Regions from separate parts of the Macrococcus epidermidis genome, predicted to be linked through region 4. Evidence: predicted binding sites of a transcription regulator. Region 4 holds the regulator's gene; each other region holds the start of a gene.
What was found. The regulator Rex, encoded in region 4, represses fermentation and respiration genes when NADH is low (regulators of the CRP and FNR family bind a similar motif). The targets are predictions, from matches to a motif close to TTGTGAAATATTTCACAA.

Region 1 (5,502 bases), 990 kb from region 4:
TCAGTGGCATAAAGATTACTGAATATATTGTTAAAATTTTCATGATATTATTCATTCTAAAAGAGTTCAGCGAAATATAATTATCACGAATATCCGCTGTCATCTCACGGGAAGATTCAATCATCTCTACCTGCTTAATTAAATGGTCATTAATATGATGCAGAAATATTTTCTGTTTCTTACTTAATGCCAATACTCTGCCTTCTAATAGTCGATATACTAAGTCGCGCATCGGCAATACTGTACGTCTAATCAATAAAAGATCTTCTCTCAAATCAAACGTCTCATCTATTAGATTCTCGGTTGAGATATCTACTGAATGTCTATCTTCAAACGAGAATACTTTGTCTTCTAAGTCATATACGAACGGGAAATAGTTATCGACGATGGCGTCAAGCGTTTTATACATCACTTCATTTGTCGTAACCTTTTCATTCGGCTTTTTGTTCAGCATTGAATGCCAGACTTTATCGACCTCTTCAGAAGCCTCTTTATGATAGGTCACAATAAGGGTTGAATTGATAAAGATATCAATTTCTTCAGGTTTCATCGTACGCAAGTCAATTGCATGAAAGACGAAAAATAAATAATCATCATATTCTTTATATTTCGGACGTTGCTTAACCGTCGTTGCGTCTTCAATAGATAATGGATGAAAGTGAAAAAACTGACTCAGTAGTAGATTCTCTTCTTTTGTAGGTTCACTCATATCCACCCACAGCCATTTCGGCGTTACTTCTATATCATAGGGTGAATCACAAACATGCAACGTATTCATTTCATCAATATAAAGCGTTCTAATCATTTTGCACCTCTATTATTTTTATCATTCGATTACTATGCTCTTTAAATTGATAGCCTAATCTCTCATTTAATTGTCTCATCGCAAAATTTTTAGGGTCAACGTCACTGTAAATAATACCAATGTGTTGTTCTTTTGCGATTGTTTCAACATAGTACTTAAGTTGTATCGCGTATCCTTGATTACGATATTTCGGATAAACAAATGTTGATTTAATATGTATTGCACCATCTATTGCATACCAAATATATGCACAGATTTTGTTGTTGTGTTCTATGACTGTAATCTGATCATGCTTATGCTTCATCAGTAATTGAATTGATTCATATCGCAAATCAATATCCAAAGGTGTTACCTTATATGATGAATCGTAAGCTAATGGGATATTTTCATGTAATGCTGCAATTTCTTTTATCTTATTTGTTTCAGTTAACGATAATTTTCTCATGTTATTTCACCTTTTTTATTGTACATGGATATGTTTGATAACTCCACACTAAACTTGAATGTTATTGCAATCTAAAGCTCTAACTCTTAGCTGTTATATATACAAAATTCAAAAAACTAGTGTGTACCATTACAGATAAAAAGCTTTAAATCAATGTTTCTAAAAAAATTAACCGTTTTCAAAATAAATGTGATTATTTTCACGAAAGTTGTTATAATAGTATTGTGAAGTAATTAACATAATGAAAATTTGGAGGGATTAATATGTTTAAAGAAGAAACTAAAAAAACACATGCTTGGGAAGGTTTTAAAACTGGTAAATGGAACAAAAGAATCGACGTTCGTGAATTTATCCAATTAAACTACACTTTATATGACGGTAAAGATGAGTTTTTAGCAGGGCCAACTGAAGCAACGAAGACATTATGGGATCAAGTTATGCAATTAACAAAAGAAGAACGTGAACGTGGTGGTATGTGGGATATGGATACAAAAATACCATCTACGATTACATCGCATGACGCAGGTTATTTAAATAAAGATCTTGAAACAATTGTCGGTGTTCAAACTGAAAAACCTTTCAAACGCTCTATGCAACCATTTGGTGGTATTCGTATGGCAAAAGCTGCTTGTGAAGCATATGGCTATGAATTAGATAAAGAAACTGAAAAAATATTTACAGATTACCGTAAAACACACAATGCTGGTGTATTCGATGCTTACTCTAAAGAAATGTTAGCTTGTCGTAAAGCTGGTGTCATTACAGGTCTTCCAGATGCTTACGGACGTGGACGTATTATCGGTGACTACCGCCGTGTTGCATTATATGGTGTCGATTTCTTAATGAATGAAAAACAAAAAGACTTCAATAACTTATCATCAGTAATGTCAGAAGACATTATTCGTTTACGTGAAGAAGTTTCTGAACAATATCGTGCATTAAATGAATTAAAAGAATTAGGTAATATTTATGGATTTGATATTTCTCGTCCAGCAGAAAACTTTAAAGAAGCTGTTCAATGGACTTACTTAGCATACTTAGCAGCAATTAAAGAACAAAACGGTGCTGCAATGAGTTTAGGTCGTGTATCTACATTCTTAGATATTTATGCAGAACGCGATTTAAAAGCTGGTACAATTTCAGAAATCGAAGTACAGGAAATCATCGACCACTTCATTATGAAATTACGTTTAGTTAAATTTGCACGTACACCAGATTACAACGCATTATTCTCTGGAGACCCTACTTGGGTAACTGAATCAATCGCTGGTGTCGGTATTGACGGCCGTCCTTTAGTTACTAAAAACTCTTTCCGTTTCTTACATTCATTAGATAACTTAGGTCCAGCACCAGAACCAAACTTAACTGTATTATGGTCTACACGCTTACCTGAAAACTTCAAAAAATACTGTGCAAAAATGAGTATTAAAACAAGCTCAATTCAATATGAAAATGATGATTTAATGCGTGAAAGCTATGGCGACGACTATGGAATTGCTTGTTGTGTATCTGCAATGAAGATTGGTAAACAAATGCAATTCTTCGGTGCGCGTGCCAACTTAGCAAAAACATTATTATATGCAATCAACGGTGGGGTTGACGAAGTAAGTGGCGCTCAAGTTGGACCAAACTTCGCTCCTATTACTGATGAAATTTTAGATTACGATAAAGTGTACAAACAATTTGATCAAATGATGGAATGGTTAGCTGGTGTTTATATCAACTCATTAAACGTGATCCATTACATGCATGATAAATATAGCTATGAAAGAATTGAAATGGCTTTACATGACACTGAAATTATTCGTACAATGGCTACAGGTATTGCAGGGCTATCAGTTGCAGCCGATTCATTATCAGCAATCAAATACGCTAAAGTTAAAACAATCCGTAACGAAGAAGGATTAGTTGTAGACTTTGAAACTGAAGGAGAATTCCCTCAATACGGTAACAATGATGCACGTGTCGATGATATCGCTGTACAATTAGTAGAATCATTTATGGGCAAATTACGTAAACACAAAACTTATCGTGATTCAGAGCATACAATGTCTGTACTTACTATCACTTCAAACGTAGTTTATGGTAAGAAAACAGGTAATACACCTGACGGTCGTAAAGAAGGAGAACCATTTGCACCAGGTGCTAACCCAATGCACGGCAGAGATAAAAATGGAGCTTTAGCTTCATTATCATCAGTTGCAAAATTACCATATGACTGCTGTAAAGATGGTATTTCTAACACATTCTCTATCGTTCCTAAGTCTTTAGGTAAAGAAGATGATGCTCAGCAACAAAACTTAGTTGGTGTACTTGATGGATATGCGATGCAACATGGTCATCACTTAAACATTAACGTATTTAACAGAGAAACTTTACTTGATGCGATGGAACATCCAGAAGAATACCCTCAACTTACAATCCGTGTATCAGGATATGCTGTAAACTTTATTAAATTAACAAGAGAACAACAATTAGACGTAATTTCAAGAACATTCCACGAAAAAATGTAGAATATAACAAAGCACTAAGTAGTTAAAGGACGGGGATTTAAATGATTAAAGGACATATTCATTCAGTAGAAAGTTTAGGTACGGTAGACGGACCTGGTTTACGCTATATATTATTCACACAGGGTTGCCTACTGCGTTGCCAGTTCTGTCATAACCCTGATACTTGGGAAATCGGTGCACCTTCAAGAGAAGTTACTGCTGATGAAATTGTAGAAGAAGTAGTTCCTTATATCCCCTACTTTAACGCTTCAGGTGGTGGCGTAACTGTTAGTGGTGGTGAACCGTTACTGCAGTTACCATTCCTTGAAGAGTTATTTCCAAAGTTAAAGCAGCATGGCATATCTACTTGTGTTGATACATCAGCAGGTTGCTTTAATGAAACCCCAGCATTTATGCATCACTTCGATGAAATGCAGAAAAATACTGATTTATTTCTATTAGATATTAAACATATTGATAATGAGAAACATTTGAAACTTACAGGAAAACCGAATACTCATATTTTAAGATTTGCTCAAATACTTTCAGAAAGAAAACAACCTGTTTGGATCAGACATGTACTTGTGCCAGGTATAACAGACGATAAAGAAGATTTAATCAAACTCGGCGAATTTATCAATCGTCTAGAGAACGTAGAAAAATTTGAAATACTTCCTTATCATCAACTTGGGGTACATAAATGGGAAGCATTAGGTATTCAATATCCATTATCTGATATTGAACCACCGAGTGATGAAGATGTAAAACATGCATATGATCTTGTAAACTTTAAAGGTAAGACGCCACTAAGTAATTAAAAGAAGCTTCCAGCTTTTGCTGGAAGCTTCTTTCGTATTCACTATTTCTATGTTAGTCATCCTCATATGTATCGAGCAACATCATTTCATCATAATTAATCGATTGTCTGAGTTCTACTGCTAAACTTGTCGTTATTTTTCCTCTAGCTAACAGACGGTTGACTAAATCTTTCTCAGCATTTAATACATCTAGTGCAAATAACGTTTCGTCATCTTCTAATGTCTCACTTGTTGCATTTCGTTTTAATTGATTCACCCTATTTAAATAATTATCTGATACTAATGCAATTTCCACACGATTGTCTAAAGTCATTTCTTCACTTAAACGCTGGACGACATTGTAATGAACACGCGCAGCGATCTTTTGAATTTCATATAAATTATTCTTTATCGACAAAGAACTTGCCTGATTAATACGATTTGCAAACTCTTTACGTTTGCGGTGCATTCTAAATAGAAACAGCATACGTCTAAAAAAGTTTGTGGAATGGAATATTTTCGAACGCTCAATATATTGAACATAGTTATTAAATGAACTTTGAGTAATTTCATTTGAATCAATCATCTCATCTAAAGTCTTCATTTCAACATTCATCGCAATCGCATGCAGGCGATCAATTTCTTTAGGACTATGATTTCTATCAGTTACTTCACTATAGAAACCAACCTGCATTGTATATTGTCTGATTAAATTTCCAGCTATCATACTATTTTCTTCAGTCGTATTGTCATGAATATATTTAATACCGTATTCTTTTAACTTAATACGTGCATCATTAAAGCTAAGCATTGATTCATCAACAGCTTCTTTAACTTTCGGCGTCAATATTGGCAGGAAGATTTGTGCGACTACTAAACTGATGACAATAACACCTGCTGCGATAAATAATAAATTATCTCTATAATTAAATACTTCTCCATTAACAATTTCTCGGGGAATCG
Region 2 (5,502 bases), 600 kb from region 4:
CTTCATGATCGATGTAGTAACTTTGACGTCCAGTTAACGTTCTAAAAGGTACTAGTCGTTCAATATTTGTTGTAAATGGTGAATAACGACGACCTAATTTATTAGAGCCCGGGAACACAGCTGTTGGAATTACTTCACGTGGTTGTGCAGTAATATTTGCAAATGTAATTTTTTCTGCTGCACGTTCTGCTGAAATATCTTTTAATTCCATACCTGTCTGTTCTTCTAAATCAGCATATGATTTTTGGGATACTTGACCGTTCGTTGCAGACGATACATTTAAGATAACATCTGCAACACGTTTCGCTGTATCAATTCTCGGCTTACCATTTTTCACTGTATCATCTTCGTAAGTGCCTACCATTGAACGTAACTCATCGTATTGTTCTTTAACGCTGAACGCAACACCGTGTGCGCCGACTTTACCATTTTCAAGTAATGGTCCAACAGACACGTATTTATCATATACATCTGTATATGTTCTATCGACGACTGCAAATCCTGGCATCGTCTTACCTGGAATCGGTTCTACTTCGCCTTTTGTCCAATCTTTGACAATACCCATCGGTGTTGAAATTTCTTGTTGTGAATCATGTGCAAGTGGTGCTGTTACGACATCTTTAAACGTACCTGGTAAATGACGTTCTGACATTTCAGAGAATGTCTTCGCGATAGATTTGTAAATATCCCAGTCACTTCTAGATTCCCAAAGTGGGTCAACAGCTGGATTGAACGGATGTACGAATGGATGCATATCTGTTGAAGATAAGTCATGTTTTTCGTACCATGTTGCTGCCGGTAATACAACATCTGCATATAAAGGTGTTGTTGTCATACGGAAATCAAGTGCTACAAGTAAATCTAATTTACCTTCAGTATCTTCTCTCCATGTGATTTCTTCTGGTTTCTCTCGTTCATTTGGTTCTGCAAGTAAGCCGTGTTTCGTACCTAATAAATGCTTCATAAAGTACTCTTGCCCTTTCGCTGAACTCGAAATTAAGTTTGAACGCCATACGAATAAAGTTTTCGGGTGGTTTTGTTTCGCGTCCGGATCTTCTACTGCAAATTTTGTTTCACGTGATTTTACAGATTCAACAGCACGTTTTAATACTTCTTCATTCGTGAAGTTACCAGCGTCACGTGCATCTTCACCGAATAACAGACTATTCTTATCGAACTGTGGATATGATGGTAACCATCCTAAACGTGCAGCTAATACGTTGTAATCTGCTGGGTGCGTATATTTTACGTTTTCAGCTAATGGAGATGTTAAAGTATCTACACCCGCTTCTTCATATTTCCATTGGTCTGTCGCAAAGTAGAACCAACTTGTCGCATTTTGTAGACGTGGTGGTGCTGACCAGTCTTTTGCGAATGCGATTGTTGACCAGCCTTCAATTGGACGACATTTTTCCTGACCAACATAATGTGCCCAACCTCCACCGTTTACACCTTGCGTTGCACAAAGTGTTACTAAGTTTAATACTGAACGGTAAATCGTATCTGAGTTAAACCAGTGGTTTATACCTGCACCCATGATAATCATCGAGCGGCCACCAGTATCAATTGCGTTTTGTGCAAATTCACGTGCAATTTGGACCACAACTGAAGGTTTAACGCCTGCTACTTTTAATTGCCATGCTGGTGTGTAGATTGAAGTTTCATCGTCATAACCTTTCGCTTCTAAATTCGTATTGAATCGATTAACACCGTATTGAGATAACATTAAATCGTAAATCGTTGCAACGTATTTTATTTCTCCATTTGCTAATGTTACTTTCTTCGCAGCAATCGGACGTTTGAATGTACCGTTGCCTGCGTTATCAAAGAACGGGAATACAATTTCAACAACTTCATATTCATTATCTTTAATCGTCATTGATGGATCAATTTTTGTACCATCTGCTGTTTCTAATTTAATATTCCATTTCACATCTTTTTCCCAACGTTGTCCCATTGTTCCATTCGGTACAACGATTTGCTTGGAAATATCATCGAACACCACAGGTTTCCATTCGCTATGTTCACTTGTGTCACCTAAATCACTTGAACGTAAGAAACGGCCTGCTTTTAAAGTATCTTCATGTTCATCTAACATTATTAAGAAAGGCATATCTGTGTATTGTTTTGCGTAGTTAATAAACATCGGTTCTTGTCTTTGTTCATAGAACTCATCTAAAATAACGTGCGTCATTGCTTGTGCAAGAGCAGCATCTGTACCTGGGTTTGGTGCTAACCAGTTATCTGCGAATTTTACGTTTTCAGCATAGTCTGGTGCTACAGAAACCACTTTCGTCCCTTTGTATCGAACTTCAGTCATAAAGTGAGCATCTGGCGTACGCGTTAATGGTACGTTAGAACCCCACATAATAATATATCCTGCATTGTACCAGTCACTTGATTCAGGTACATCTGTTTGTTCACCCCAAATTTGTGGTGATGCTGGTGGTAAATCAGCATACCAATCGTAGAATGATAACATTTCTCCACCAAGTAAAGAGATGAAACGTGCCCCAGCTGCGTAACTGATCATACTCATTGCTGGAATCGGCGTAAAACCTGCGATACGGTCTGGGCCATATTTCTTGATTGTGTAAATCAATTGAGATGCGATCAGTTGCGTCACTTCTCTCCAATTGACACGGACATGTCCGCCCATACCACGTGCCTGCTTATAGCTACGTGCTTTTTCTGGATCTTCAACGATTGATTGCCAAGCACGAACAGGGTCTCCGTGTTCTTGTAAAGCTTGTTGCCAAAGGCGCCATAATACACCACGTACATATGGAAACTTAATACGTAATGGTGAATATTCGTACCATGAGAATGATGCGCCACGCGGACAACCACGTGGTTCAAATTCAGGCATATCAGGTCCACATGAAGGATAATCAATTTGTTGATTTTCCCAAGTGATAATGCCGTTTTTCACAAACACTTTCCATGAACATGATCCTGTACAGTTTACCCCGTGTGTCGTACGTACTACCTTATCGTGGCTCCAGCGTTGTCTATACATTTTCTCCCATTCACGACTCTTCTCTTCTAAAACTGACCAATTGCCATTAAATCTTTCTGTAGGTTTAAAAAAACGTAATCCCGTACCAATTGCCATTCATAACACTCCTTTAATTGCAGTTTTGCCCTCTTATCATAGATTATGAAACGTTTCACAAATGATTACTATTGGGGATTTCCCTAAGCATGTAGGGTAATCCCCAGAACAAACAATTGTAGGAGCAAGTCAATTACAACATATAATTTTAAAATGTACTGTAATATAATATGTATATAGGAGTTGATTGAATGAGTCATGAAGTATATCAACATAAAAAAATGATGAAATATATAGATGGTAAATTTATAAATGTTGAGGATTCAATTGCGAATGAATTTCCATTGACGTTATATGTGAATAAAGAGGAATTCGCTACAATTGTATGTACACCGAAGTATTTAAGAGAACTTACGATGGGTTTCCTAGCATCTGAAGGCGTTATCAGAAAACATAGTGACATAAAAAATTTTCATCTTGATGATTCTAAAGGATTATGTCATATCGAATTAGCGCATGAAGTGGATACAACACAAAGTCAATTTACAAAACGCATGATTAGTTCTTGCTGTGGTAAAAGTCGCCAGTTTTATTTTGTCAATGATATGAAAACGTCAAAAGTTGCTACGACAACACGTTCAATCAAACCTGATGAAATCTTTCATTTGATGCATACGATGCAAAGTCAAAGTACAGATTTTAAAGTGACTGGTGGTCTGCACAATGCTGCACTCAGTGATGGACAAGATTTCTACTTACACCGCAATGATATCGGTCGCCATAATGCACTCGACAAACTGTACGGGCACTGTATATTAAATAACATCTCAATAAAAGATAAAATACTCATCTTTTCTGGCAGAATATCTTCAGAAATTTTAATAAAAGCTTCTAAAATTGGGGTCGGTATAATATTAAGTAAATCTGCACCTACCGATTTAGCAATAGGACTTGCTGAAGACTTAAATATTACTGCTGTAGGTTTTGTACGAAATGATACATTTAATGTATACAGCCATCCTGAAAGAATAATAACTGAATAAATAAAGTAGAGGACTTAATCATTAAGTCCTCTACTTTATTTTAATTGAATCGTACCAGCTAACTTTAGCTGCCTGCCATATGTCACTTTATATTCAATCACGTCGTTTGCCTGAAATAGATCAAGGAATAGTCGTTCGTCTACAAACACCTCATTTTTGAACGTTGCCTGGTTAGAAATCACTTCAGGAACATTGAGTAATGTTATTACTTTATGCATCACTAAATTGCCAGGTACTTTCTTTTCTATTAATGCATCATCCGAAACTTCAGCAACTGCATCTCGGTATTGTTTTAATTCATCCAATGTGATTTGAAACTGCATGAGACACCTCTTCTATATAAGTTGATATCACCGTTGCTTTCAGTACATCATCAAAATAATAATTTAATTCGTATGTATATTGATCCACATGTTTAATCGTTCTCTGATCTATCAGCTTAATTTTCACAGCATACGTTTTTTCTACTTCTAGTTGGTTTTGTGTAATCAACTGTTTAATATGCTGACAACTTTTTCTTTCCTGATGGAATCTTGAAACATACCATGGCTTTATCAATAACACATCAGGTACTCTAAAATCTTTTCCATTCATTAATTCCACATCTTTACGAGAAAATCGCATTGCTATCGTTTCCAATTTATTTCCCACTCTCTTATATATATTTCTTAAATCATAGGAAAAACGTAAATATGTATATGATTATCATCATATTAACATGTATAATGTAATATTTCCTTTTCTATACAAGAAAAAAAGTTTACGCATATTAATTTATGCGTAAACTTTTTTGAATAGATGGGTTATTACGTAATTTTACCGCAAGTATTGCTGCAATCAGTGCTTTTATACAATCACCAGGGATAAATAACATCACTGATTTAAGCGCAGTGAATAAATCCTGCTTTAAATTAAATGCCATAAACGTACCACCAATTAAATTACATAAAAATGCACCAATTAATGCATTAATCAGAAACACTTGCCACACTTTTGGAGACTTCATACGTTCAACAAATAATCCGATTAAAAACGCAATGAGTGTGAATGAAAGAATATAACCTCCAGTCGGACCAAAAAATAAAGCAAAACCACCACGTCCACCTGACAAAACTGGTAGTCCAATAGCTACTAAGATTGTAAAGATAAGAACAGATAACCCTCCTAATCGACTACCCAGTAAACAACCCGCTAAAATAAAACCTAAATTCTGAAATGTGAATGGTACTGGGATACCTGGAATACTTATTGGCGGTAATAAACCTAACACAGCAATTAATGCAGTAAACATGCCGACAATGACCAAATCTTTTGTTTTCATAATCTTCCTCTTTTCTGACAGAATAATCTTATTATAGCAATAGCGTTAACCTAAATAAATAATAAGTTTACAATCGTCTTAAA
Region 3 (5,502 bases), 1.0 Mb from region 4:
TATGGACACTCACGATGCTGACAACAATAAAGTACGTGATGATTTGTATGCGTGCGGATAACCATGGTGAGGGTGGTATATTTAGTCTATATACACTCGTACGCAAGCAGAAGAAATGGTTACTTGTTCCGGCAATCATCGGTGGTGCTGCTTTACTCGCCGACGGTATTTTGACACCTGCAGTTACTGTGACATCAGCTATCGAAGGGCTACAGGAAATTCCTTATTTTTATCATAGTTTCGCATCTGATCAAAATAATATTATTATGATTGTTATCGCGATTATTACGGCTATATTTTTTGCTCAACGATTTGGTACAGGAAGTATCGGTAAAATCTTTGGACCGGTGATGCTGTTATGGTTTTCGATGATGGGTATATTCGGAACGATTCAGCTTATGCAGGATTTATCTGTTTTAGAAGCTTTTAATCCATTACTTGGCATTAAAATATTATTTAGTCCTGACAATAAGATGGGATTATTAATTTTAGGGACAGTATTTTTATGTGCGACTGGTGCAGAAGCACTTTATTCAGATATGGGACATGTCGGTAAAAAGTCAATTTACTACACATGGCCATTTGTAAAAATAATGTTGATTTTAAGCTATCTTGGACAGGGTGCCTGGACAATTCAGCATATTGGAGATACAAAGCATCTAGAAGAAATTAATCCATTTTTTCAGATTATGCCTGAGTCTTTCATTCTTTATGGTGTATTAATGGCGACATTTGCTGCAATCATTGCATCGCAATCTTTAATTACTGGAGCATACACTTTAGTTTCTGAAGCAATCCATTTAAAGTTTATGCCTAAACTGGATATTAAATATCCTTCGACAGTAAAAGGTCAAATGTATATTCCAACTGTGACAGCAGTTATCTGGTTTTTATGTATACTTGTTGTCCTCTATTTTAAAACGAGTGTCAACATGGAAGCAGCTTATGGATTAAGTATTACTGTCACAATGATGATGACAACAATTTTACTTTCTTATTATCTTAAAACGAAACAAGTCAATACATTGTTATTATATTTAACGATTGGCTTCTTCTTTATATTAGAATTCGCATTCTTTATCTCAAGTCTGGCAAAATTTATGCATGGTGGTTATGTGGCAGTGCTTATTTCTTGCTTGATCATATTTATCATGATCGTATGGTATAACGGTTATTTGATAAAAGATAAACAATCGCATGATGTTGCGATCGATGAATATTTAGGACAACTGAAGTCATTAAAACAAGATCGTAGTGTACCGAAATTTGCGACTAATCTGGTTTACTTAACGACGAATGAAGAGAATCGTATGATAGAGAAACAAGTGATTAAGTCTATATTAGACGGACGTCCAAAACGTGCTGATGTGTATTGGTTTGTAAATGTAAAAGTTAGTGACGAACCGTTTCAGGTTAATTATCGAATAGAAAACTTTAATACTGACTCAATATTTAAAGTTCAGTTAATATTAGGATTTAGAATGCACCAGAACGTCAATTACTATGTTAAGAACATTGCCAGAACTTTAGTTAAAACAAAACAGATGAAAGAGCAGTTCAGACCGTATGGTACTAACAATTTGCGAATTATTAGTGACTTTAAATTTGTAGTACTTAAGGACGAAGTTTTACTGGATGGTGACCTGTTATGGTATGAGCGTCTTATCCTTCAATGGAAGATTGCTATAAAACGATTTACTGCATCACCAGTGAAGTGGTTTGAACTTCCATCCAATGAAGTGATGTACGAAACGATACCGCTTACTACACCGATGACAAAAACGATACCGATGAAACGTATCGATTAATTATAAGCATATCAAAGCAACAGGGCATTTATTTGTCCTGTTGCTTTTTTTCTTGGAAAAATAGTTATTGTATATTTAGTGAGAATGCATTAAAATTATCTTGTGAAATAAATCACATAAGGAGATAGGATATGAAAAATAATACTCAGTCAACTGAAGCAGACAACTTTAACTTTCCGGAAACCGAAAAGTTTTTTTACGGAAGAAAGTTAATGGATGGGATACAGGACACAGTTTTAACGAAAGAAAGTCTCGTAAAAGATTTTTTTATCAGATATATATTTAGAGCGATGATGGCAGGTTTTATTATCGGATTAATGATAGTATTCACCTGGAAAACGCGCATTGATTTTACGCCATACATTGGTGCAGATCTGGCTAGTCTTGTCGGTGGAATAACTTTCAGTTTTGCACTAATTTTTATTATATTTACCTATTCGGAACTGCTAACAAGTAATTTTATGTATTTTACAGTTGGTATTTTCTATAAATCAGTGACAGTTCGTCGTGCATTACTTGTTTTTACCCTGTGTTTTCTTAGTAATATGATAGGTGGTATATTGTTGTTTAGTCTGTTAAAATTTAGTACAGTAGTATCAAATGATATGCTTGGATTAATGCGTATAATCGTTGATAAGAAGCTTCATTTATCAAATGGTGATATTTTTATTCGCGGAATATTAGCCAACTTTTTTATCAATATTTCTATCATCGTAACGATGCATTTTAAAGAAGCTTTACCAAAGATGGTTGCCATGATTATCGGTGTGACGATATTTGCATATATGGGATATGAACACGTTATCGCTAATGGCGTTATGTTTATCTGTTCTTTATTTTATCAATTCAACCCGGAGAACATCTTACCTATGCTAAGAAATTTATTATTTAGTGGTCTGGGTAATTATGTTGGTGGGGGACTATTTATCGGTTTATTCTATGCATATTTAAATGCTCCGAAAAGACATTAATATAAGAGGTGAATATTATTAAAGGTCAAATTATTAAAGCTTTAAGCGGTTTTTATTATGTGAAAAGTGAAGATGATAGCGCAATTTATCAATGTCGTGCACGAGGAAATTTCAGAAAAAAAGGTATAACACCATATGTCGGTGATTTCGTGACATTTCAAATAGAGAACGAAAACGATGGTTACATTCTTGAGATTCATGAAAGAAAAAATGCACTGGTGCGACCGCCTGTGGCAAATGTAGATCGCGTAATAATCGTCATGAGTGCAAAAGAACCTGAATTCAGTTTAAATTTAGTAGATAAGTTTATTACGATTATTGAATCTTATGATGTAGAACCTGTCCTTCTTGTGACAAAGAAAGATTTATTAAATGAACAGGAGATTAGTTTTATTACGACGCAGTTAAATTATTACGAACGTATTGGATATGAAGTAATGTTCGTTTCAAATCTAGAACAACAAAACTTTAATGATTTAATAAAAGGCATCACTGTGCTTGCTGGACAATCTGGTGTAGGTAAATCATCGTTTATCAATGCTTTAATACCAGATGCGAATTTGAATACTGGTGTTATTAGTAATGCGCTTAATCGTGGGAAACATACGACAAGACATGTTGAATTGATTCCATTAGATCATGGCTATATCGCAGATACACCGGGCTTTAGTTCATTAAATTTAGATAATCTTGATAGAAATACATTAAAATATTGTTTTATTGAATTCGCTGAACGTGCCAATGAATGTAAATTCAGAGAATGTATGCATATCAATGAACCAGGTTGTGCAATTAAAGCAGGTGTTGAAAATGGAGAAATTCTAGAATCTAGATATTTACATTATCAGCAAATGTTAAATGAAATAGACACGAGAAAGGTGAGATACTGATGAAAGTAGCACCAAGTTTACTATCTTGTAATTTTTTAAATTTACAGCAGGAAATTAAGCGTCTGGAAGAAGCAGGAGTAGACTATATACATTTTGATGTGATGGATGGCAATTTCGTTCCAAATATTTCTTTTGCTTTTCCAATCTTAAATCAAATTAGACAAGTTACTGATTTAACGATTGATACACATTTAATGGTCCAGGATCCTGAGCGATACATTCAAACCTTTGCTGAAGCGGGTAGTGATATTATTACCATACATGTTGAAGCAACAAATCATATTCATAGGGCAGTTCAAATGATTCATGCTACAGGGAAGAAAGCTGGTGTTACCCTAAATCCAGGTACACCTATTGATTCCGTTGTACCTCTGCTTAAGGATGTTGACCTTGTGCTTGTCATGACAGTCAATCCTGGCTTTGGTGGTCAGCAATTTATCGAAAATGGTATTGAGAAAATTAAATTTTTAAAAGATTATAAAGAAAAACATCATCTTAATTTTGAAATCGAAGTTGATGGTGGGGTAAACAAAGATACTGCTAAAACTTGTATTGAAGCGGGTGCTGATGTATTAGTAGCAGGATCATACTTCTTTAAGCATAAAGATTTATCAATACCAACAAGTGTATTGAGAGGTGAGTAATATGGACTTACATATACTTTGTACACATTTAGGGGTATCAAATTCCCTTTTAGAAAAATATCATAATGAAGATTGGATTGGTATTGATTACGGGACAATAATGCTTGTTGATGCAGGTATTCGACCTATAGCAGCATTTGGTGATTTTGATTCTGTGTCTGAAGATGAACGTTTAAGGATTGAAGAAGTAATTGAAATTGAATATCTGCCATCTGAGAAAAACGAAACAGATCTTGAAGTTGGTGTACAATATGCAAATGGATTAGGTTATGACAAAGTTTATATTCATGGGGCAACTGGTGGAAGACTTGATCACTTTCTAGGTAATTTACAGACACTTGTCCATCCAGACCTGTTATTATCTGAAACGGAATTTATTATTGTAGATGCATTTAATGAAATACAGGTATTATCTACCGGTACACATATTATTGAAAGAAGCGAAGATAAAAAATATATATCATTTATTCCGGTAAATGATGGTGTTCTGTTAACGATAGAAGGATTAAAATATGATACAGACCGTTTAGAAGTAAAAATGGGGTTTACCCGCACAGTAAGCAATGAATTTATAAAGGACCGAGCAGAAATAACAGTCGAACAAGGTATGGTCTATATGATTCAAAGTAGCGAAGCTAAATAAGACAAATAAAAAAAGACCTTTCACACAAAGGTCTTTTTTGTATCTATATATTCAATTAAACGCGAGTCACTTTACCTGATTTTAATGCACGAGCTGAAACCCATACACGTTTAGGCTTACCATCAACTAAGATTCTAACTTTTTGTAAGTTAGCACCAAAGCGACGTTTGCTGTAGTTCATTGCGTGAGAACGGTTGTTACCTGAAACTGCTTTACGACCTGTAACATGACATACTTTAGCCATTGTTTTGCCTCCTTTAATAGAATATAGAGATACACTTGATCTTACATACTATAACAATTTATCACAATCGACTTTTGATTGCAAGATTTATTTATCTGTTAATCCATTTTTTACTGCTTCTATATGACTGATAAATTGCTTTCTATTCCCTTTTGTATCCTGTAGATTATAATAACGCATTTCATAGATAAAATCTATTAATGGATTTGCAGTATTGATCTGACTGAAGTTTTGAGCAAACGTTTTATTCGGCTTAATCGGATAACCCTTTTTAATATAAAGTGATTCCAGTTTCTTAAGGT
Region 4 (5,502 bases):
GTGTCAGGAGGTCATACAGAACTGGTTGTTATGAAAGACCATATGGACTTTGAAATGATTGGACAGACACGTGATGATGCTGTCGGTGAAGCGTACGACAAAGTAGCAAGAACTATTAATCTACCTTATCCGGGAGGACCTCATGTTGATAGATTAGCCGCTATAGGTGAAGATACTTTAAAATTACCACGCCCAATATTAGAAGGCTATGATTTTAGTTTCAGCGGTTTAAAAAGTGCCGTAATTAATACATTGCATAATAAGAATCAAAAAGGTGAAAGCTATAAAGCAGAAGATGTGGCAGCAAGCTTTCAGGCGAGTGTCATTGATGTGTTATCAGAGAAAACATTTAATGCATTAGCTGAATATAATATTAAACAATTACTGATTTGTGGTGGTGTAGCGGCAAATAAAGGATTACGTGAACGTATGACGCAGCTATGTGCAGAAAAGAATATTAAATTGATGATACCTCGCTTTGAATTATGTACAGATAACGCAGCGATGATTGGTGCAGCAGCATATTATCAGTATATTAAATCTGAGTTTGCTGGAATGAATTTAAATGGAAGATCAAATATTGAATTAAAATAAAGGACAAAGTGAAAACTTTGTCCTCTTTTTAATGCATTATAGCGACGCAACCATTTAATAGTACAGTTAAAATGATTGAAAGAATAACCGATAGAATAATACTTCCTAAACAGCTACGTGGAAAACGATACATATATATACCCCTTAAAATATGATGCTGATTGAATAAAATTTCTACAATATATATACCACTTACATATAAAATTAAGCATTTATTTTTATCAATTTGTCTGTATTTTATCCACGCGAACACATGTACTTGTACACAAGTTGTGCACAAAATGTGTATAACTTAATGTCAATAGGGAGTATTACACAAAATTAATCATAATATGATACTCTTTTTCTGTGGATAACTAGGATAACTCTGTGGATTAGTGTAATAAAAGGATTTTTATTGTGTATAACTTTGTGTACAAAAATAACCGGCTATGCCGGTTATTTTTCTAATGCCAATTCTAATTCTGTCCACTGTTCGACTTTTTGTTCGAGTGTTTGATTTAATGTAATAAGTTCTTCATTTAAAGCATGAGATTTTTCATGGTCGTTAAATACTTCTGGTTGCGTAAGTCGTTCCTCTATACTACTAATTTGACTTTCCAGGTGCTGAATATCTTTTTCTGTACTTTCTAATTGACGTTCTAGTTTACGTCTTTCTTTTTGGTTCGCTTTAAAGTCATCGTTAGTCGTTTCTTTAGTAATTTGCTTTGACTCCTGTTCGATTAAGCTTTCATGCGCTAATCGTTCTTCTTCTTTTTCGATAAAATATGAATAGTCGCCGAGGAATAGCTTTCCACCCTTATCTGTCATCTGGAATATCTTTGTCGCTATTTTATTGATGAAATAACGATCATGGCTGACAAATAACAAGGTTCCCGGATAATGGATAAGTGCATCCTCCAGCACTTCTTTTGCATCGATATCGAGGTGGTTAGTCGGCTCATCAAGAATTAACACATTGTTTTCTTCAAGACTAAGTTTAGCAAGTTGTAATCTCGCTTTTTCTCCACCTGATAAGTCATTGATAATCTTTTTAACATCATCCTGAACGAATAGAAAGCGTCCCAGTACAGTACGAATATCTTTTTCAGGCATCGTTGGATAGTACTGCCATAATTCTTCTAGTACAGTATTATTTGAAGAAAATTCTGCTTGCTTTTGATCGTAATATCCGATTGAAAGATTAGCACCATACTTAATGTCACCGTGTAGTGCAGTTAACTGTTTGGCGATGGTTTTAATAAGCGTTGTTTTACCGATACCGTTTGGCCCAATAAATGCGACAGCATCCTGTTTTTTTATATCTAAGTTTAAATGTTCAGCAAGTGGCGTATCATAGCCGATAGCAAGGTCATCGATACGTAATACGTCATTTCCTGTTTCTTTCTGAATATTAAATCTTAAATTCATAGAATGATCGTCTTGTTTCGGAATATCAATCTTTGTCATCTTCTCAAGTACTTTACGACGTGATTTCGCCATACCACTCGTTGACGCACGTGTAATATTTTTTTGGACAAAGGTTTCCAAACGTTTAATCTCGGCCTGTTGTCGCTCATACTGTGCCTGCATCTTTTCGTAAAATTGATTACGTTGTTCAATGAATTTTGAATAGTTACCTATATATTTCTGAACTTGTCCTAATGCAACATCGTATACTGTATTAACAACTTTATCTAAAAAGTAACGGTCGTGTGAAATAATTACGATGGCACCATCATACGTCGTTAAATAATTTTCGAGCCAGGCAGTTGTATCCATGTCGAGATGGTTAGTAGGCTCATCGAGAAGTAGTAAGTCAGGATTATGAAGTAGCATTTCAGCAAGAGCAAGACGTGTCTTTTGTCCACCTGAAAATGTATCGATTTTCTGGTCAAAGTCTTCAGGTTTGAAGTTGAGACCTGTGAGCACTGTCTTTATTTTTGTTTCATAAAGATAGCCATCCTGAGCTTCAAATTGTTGCTGTAATTTCTCATAACTCGTTAATTTTTCCTGATATGCATCCGTGTGTGCATTATGACTTTCTTCGCTTAAATACAAAGCGATTTTGTCTAATTCCTGCTGCATTTTTTCCAGATGAAGGAACGGCTTTTTCATCGCTTCGTAGACGGTTCCTTCTGCATTCAAAGTCATTTGCTGAGTAAGATAGCCTAGTCTGATATTTTTAGCCATTGAAAGATTACCAGTATCGTAATCTTCAGTACCAGCTAGAATCTTCATTAAAGTGGTTTTACCAGCACCATTTCTTCCGACAATAGCGATACGGTCGTTAGATTTAACTTCGAATTTCACATTCGAAAATATATTTTCACCTGAGTAGGATTTAGTTAAATTGCTTGCTTGTAATAATATCAAGTTATTTCACCTCACTTTCATTGTACATGAAGGACGATGAGGTGGGAATGTTTTAATCAGTTTTGTGAAATTTCACATAGTCAATTAATATGTTAAGTGTTATAATCAAAAGTGATGTGAAATCTATCACAAATTTACTTGAAACAGGTGAGTAGGATGTCAAAGGACGAAATAAAGATTCCTAAAGCCACACTAAAGAGACTTCCTTTATATTATCGTTTTGTGAATACGTTATATAATTCAAATGTGGAAAGAGTCAGTAGTAAGGAGCTAAGTGAAGGCTTACAAATTGATTCGGCAACAATACGAAGAGATTTTTCTTATTTTGGTGAGCTAGGAAAAAAAGGATATGGCTACAACGTTAACTTTTTATTAAACTTTTTTAAGACAACTTTGCAGCAGGACATGATTACAAAAGTTGCAATTATCGGAGTAGGGAATCTGGGAACTGCACTTGTTAATTATAATTTCTCGATCAATGATCGCATGAAGATTACAGCAGCCTTTGATACAAGCTCAACTTCTATCGGAAAGACGATTGGGAAGATTACTGTCGAAGATATGAAGGATTTCGAAAAAATTGTTGAAGAGACAGGCATTCAAGTTGTAATATTAACAGTACCAGGTGCGGTTGCACAAGACGTGGCAAATAGAGTGACAAAAGCACAAATAAAAGGTATATTAAACTTTACACCAGAACGTTTAACAGTACCAAATGGGGTGCACGTGCATCACATCGATTTAGGTGTTGAATTACAGTCGCTAATATTCTTTATGAAAAATCATTAGGGGGTAAAATAGATGTTATTTGTAAATACAGTTGGTATGATATCACCTGCAATTGCTATTTTCTTAGGGATTATCGCGTTAATTATTTTCGGACCTAAGAAATTACCAGAATTCGGTCGTGCGATGGGTACATCTTTAAAAGAATTTAAAGATGCAACAGATGGTATTATGAAAGATCATGACAAAGATAATAAAGACGTAAAATAATTTAGAAATTCAAAACGGCGACAGTGTTTGCCGTTTTTTTATGAGGAGGTCCATTCCTTTGATGAATAAAGATGATTTAACCGTTGTTGAGCATTTGGATGAATTGCGTAAACGCATTATGGTCGTGCTCTATTGTTTAGTAGCTGGGACGGCAGTAGGATTTTACTTTGGTAAACCTGTTACTAAATTCTTAACAAAAGATGATGTTCCTAAAGGTATTGAGTTGCATTATTTTAAAGTTAGTGATCCGTTAACGATTTATATTACAGTGATTATGATTATTGCATTGATCATTATATCTCCAGTCATTTTATATCAGTTATGGGCATTTATCTCTCCGGGATTACATCCAAAAGAACGCCGTGCAACATTATCATACATTCCAATCAGTTTAATTTTATTTCTAGCAGGACTTAGTTTTAGTTATTTTTATGTATTTCCTTATTTGATTCAGTTCACGATTGGACTTGCGAGTGAGATGGGTGTTAATCAGATGATCGGTGTTAGGGAGTATTTCAATGAAATGCTGAGATTTACGATTCCATTCGGATTCTTGTTCCAGTTACCGATACTGTTGTTGTTTTTAACAAGACTTGGTATTGTAACACCGATGTTCTTAAAGAAAAATCGAAAATACGCGTATTTTGCTTTATTTGTGATTACTGCATTAATTTCACCGCCGGATTTAATTTCATATTTGATGTTCTCATTTCCAATGTTGTTATTATACGAAGTGAGCATACAAATCAGTAAGATTGGATATCGTCAATTTTTAAAAGGTGAACAACGTTTAATTGAAGAAGAACTAATGGACTAACCACTCTGGAGAGTGGTTAGTTTTTTGATGTTTAGTGGAAAAAACTTCAAACAAATGCCCACATGGAATCAGAAGTGTGCACGAACAGGAAAAAACTTCAAACAAATGCCCACATCAAATCAGAAGTGTGCACGAACAGGAAAAAACTTCAAACAAGTGCCCACATGGAATCAGAAGTGTGCACGAACAGGAAAAAACTTCAAACAAGTGCCCACTTGGAATCAGAAGTGTGCATCTATACCCATTAATATCCAACTCAAATTTGATATGTACCCTCTTTATCTGTACGTTTTAAATTTTTCCTGATAAAACGCTCGATTTTGTAGTTTCTCCCATCACTTCCCGTAATAAACTTCGTAAATTTACCAACTTTCACACTGCCCACTTTATGAATTGCACAATATTCTTTCAGTGCATAGTGCATCACATCATTAAAACTATAAATTTCATGACAGCATGGCATCTTTATCAGATTAGAAAATTCTACGTCTTGCACAACAGCACATTTCGGACATTTCAGACCTTTAAAAAACACAGCTTCTGTAATATCAAGTTCAACACTATGGATTGATTCTGATCGATGTGCTTTCACAAGCAATTCTGCAATATCATAATCCACTTCCATTACAGGGTGCATCTTTAATTCATGAAATGATGACTGCAATTCGTTTGCGTGTAACAAGCGTGGATGTCTACCGTCATTTTTAAACGTCACATCATTATTTACAAATACAAAAAAC

Region 1: the regulator Rex is predicted to act here: its motif matches at 1,473-1,490, upstream of pflB (formate C-acetyltransferase).
Region 2: the regulator Rex is predicted to act here: its motif matches at 3,159-3,176, upstream of KFV12_RS01360 (nitrate reductase subunit alpha).
Region 3: the regulator Rex is predicted to act here: its motif matches at 1,909-1,926, upstream of KFV12_RS05790 (formate/nitrite transporter family protein).

The regions. Positions count from the first base shown of each region.
Region 1 covers NZ_CP073819.1:643,253-648,754, reverse strand. Annotated here, with positions in the region: gene corA (magnesium/cobalt transporter CorA) at 1-805, opposite strand, end outside; gene KFV12_RS03515 (GNAT family N-acetyltransferase) at 798-1,250, opposite strand; gene pflB (formate C-acetyltransferase) at 1,514-3,763, shown strand; gene pflA (pyruvate formate-lyase-activating protein) at 3,805-4,560, shown strand; gene KFV12_RS03500 (Na+/H+ antiporter) at 4,613-5,502, opposite strand, start outside.
Region 2 covers NZ_CP073819.1:251,143-256,644, reverse strand. Annotated here, with positions in the region: gene KFV12_RS01360 (nitrate reductase subunit alpha) at 1-3,115, opposite strand, end outside; gene fdhD (formate dehydrogenase accessory sulfurtransferase FdhD) at 3,307-4,098, shown strand; gene KFV12_RS01350 (hypothetical protein) at 4,134-4,421, opposite strand; gene KFV12_RS01345 (hypothetical protein) at 4,396-4,737, opposite strand; gene KFV12_RS01340 (biotin transporter BioY) at 4,868-5,419, opposite strand.
Region 3 covers NZ_CP073819.1:1,092,818-1,098,319, forward strand. Annotated here, with positions in the region: gene KFV12_RS05785 (KUP/HAK/KT family potassium transporter) at 1-1,808, shown strand, start outside; gene KFV12_RS05790 (formate/nitrite transporter family protein) at 1,940-2,779, shown strand; gene rsgA (ribosome small subunit-dependent GTPase A) at 2,794-3,669, shown strand; gene rpe (ribulose-phosphate 3-epimerase) at 3,666-4,313, shown strand; gene KFV12_RS05805 (thiamine diphosphokinase) at 4,315-4,956, shown strand; gene rpmB (50S ribosomal protein L28) at 5,012-5,200, opposite strand; gene KFV12_RS05815 (hypothetical protein) at 5,288-5,502, opposite strand, start outside.
Region 4 covers NZ_CP073819.1:2,133,875-2,139,376, reverse strand. Annotated here, with positions in the region: gene tsaD (tRNA (adenosine(37)-N6)-threonylcarbamoyltransferase complex transferase subunit TsaD) at 1-594, shown strand, start outside; gene KFV12_RS11430 (ABC-F family ATP-binding cassette domain-containing protein) at 1,033-2,949, opposite strand; gene KFV12_RS11425 (redox-sensing transcriptional repressor Rex) at 3,106-3,738, shown strand; gene tatA (twin-arginine translocase TatA/TatE family subunit) at 3,751-3,945, shown strand; gene tatC (twin-arginine translocase subunit TatC) at 4,007-4,762, shown strand; gene KFV12_RS11410 (nuclease-related domain-containing protein) at 5,019-5,502, opposite strand, start outside.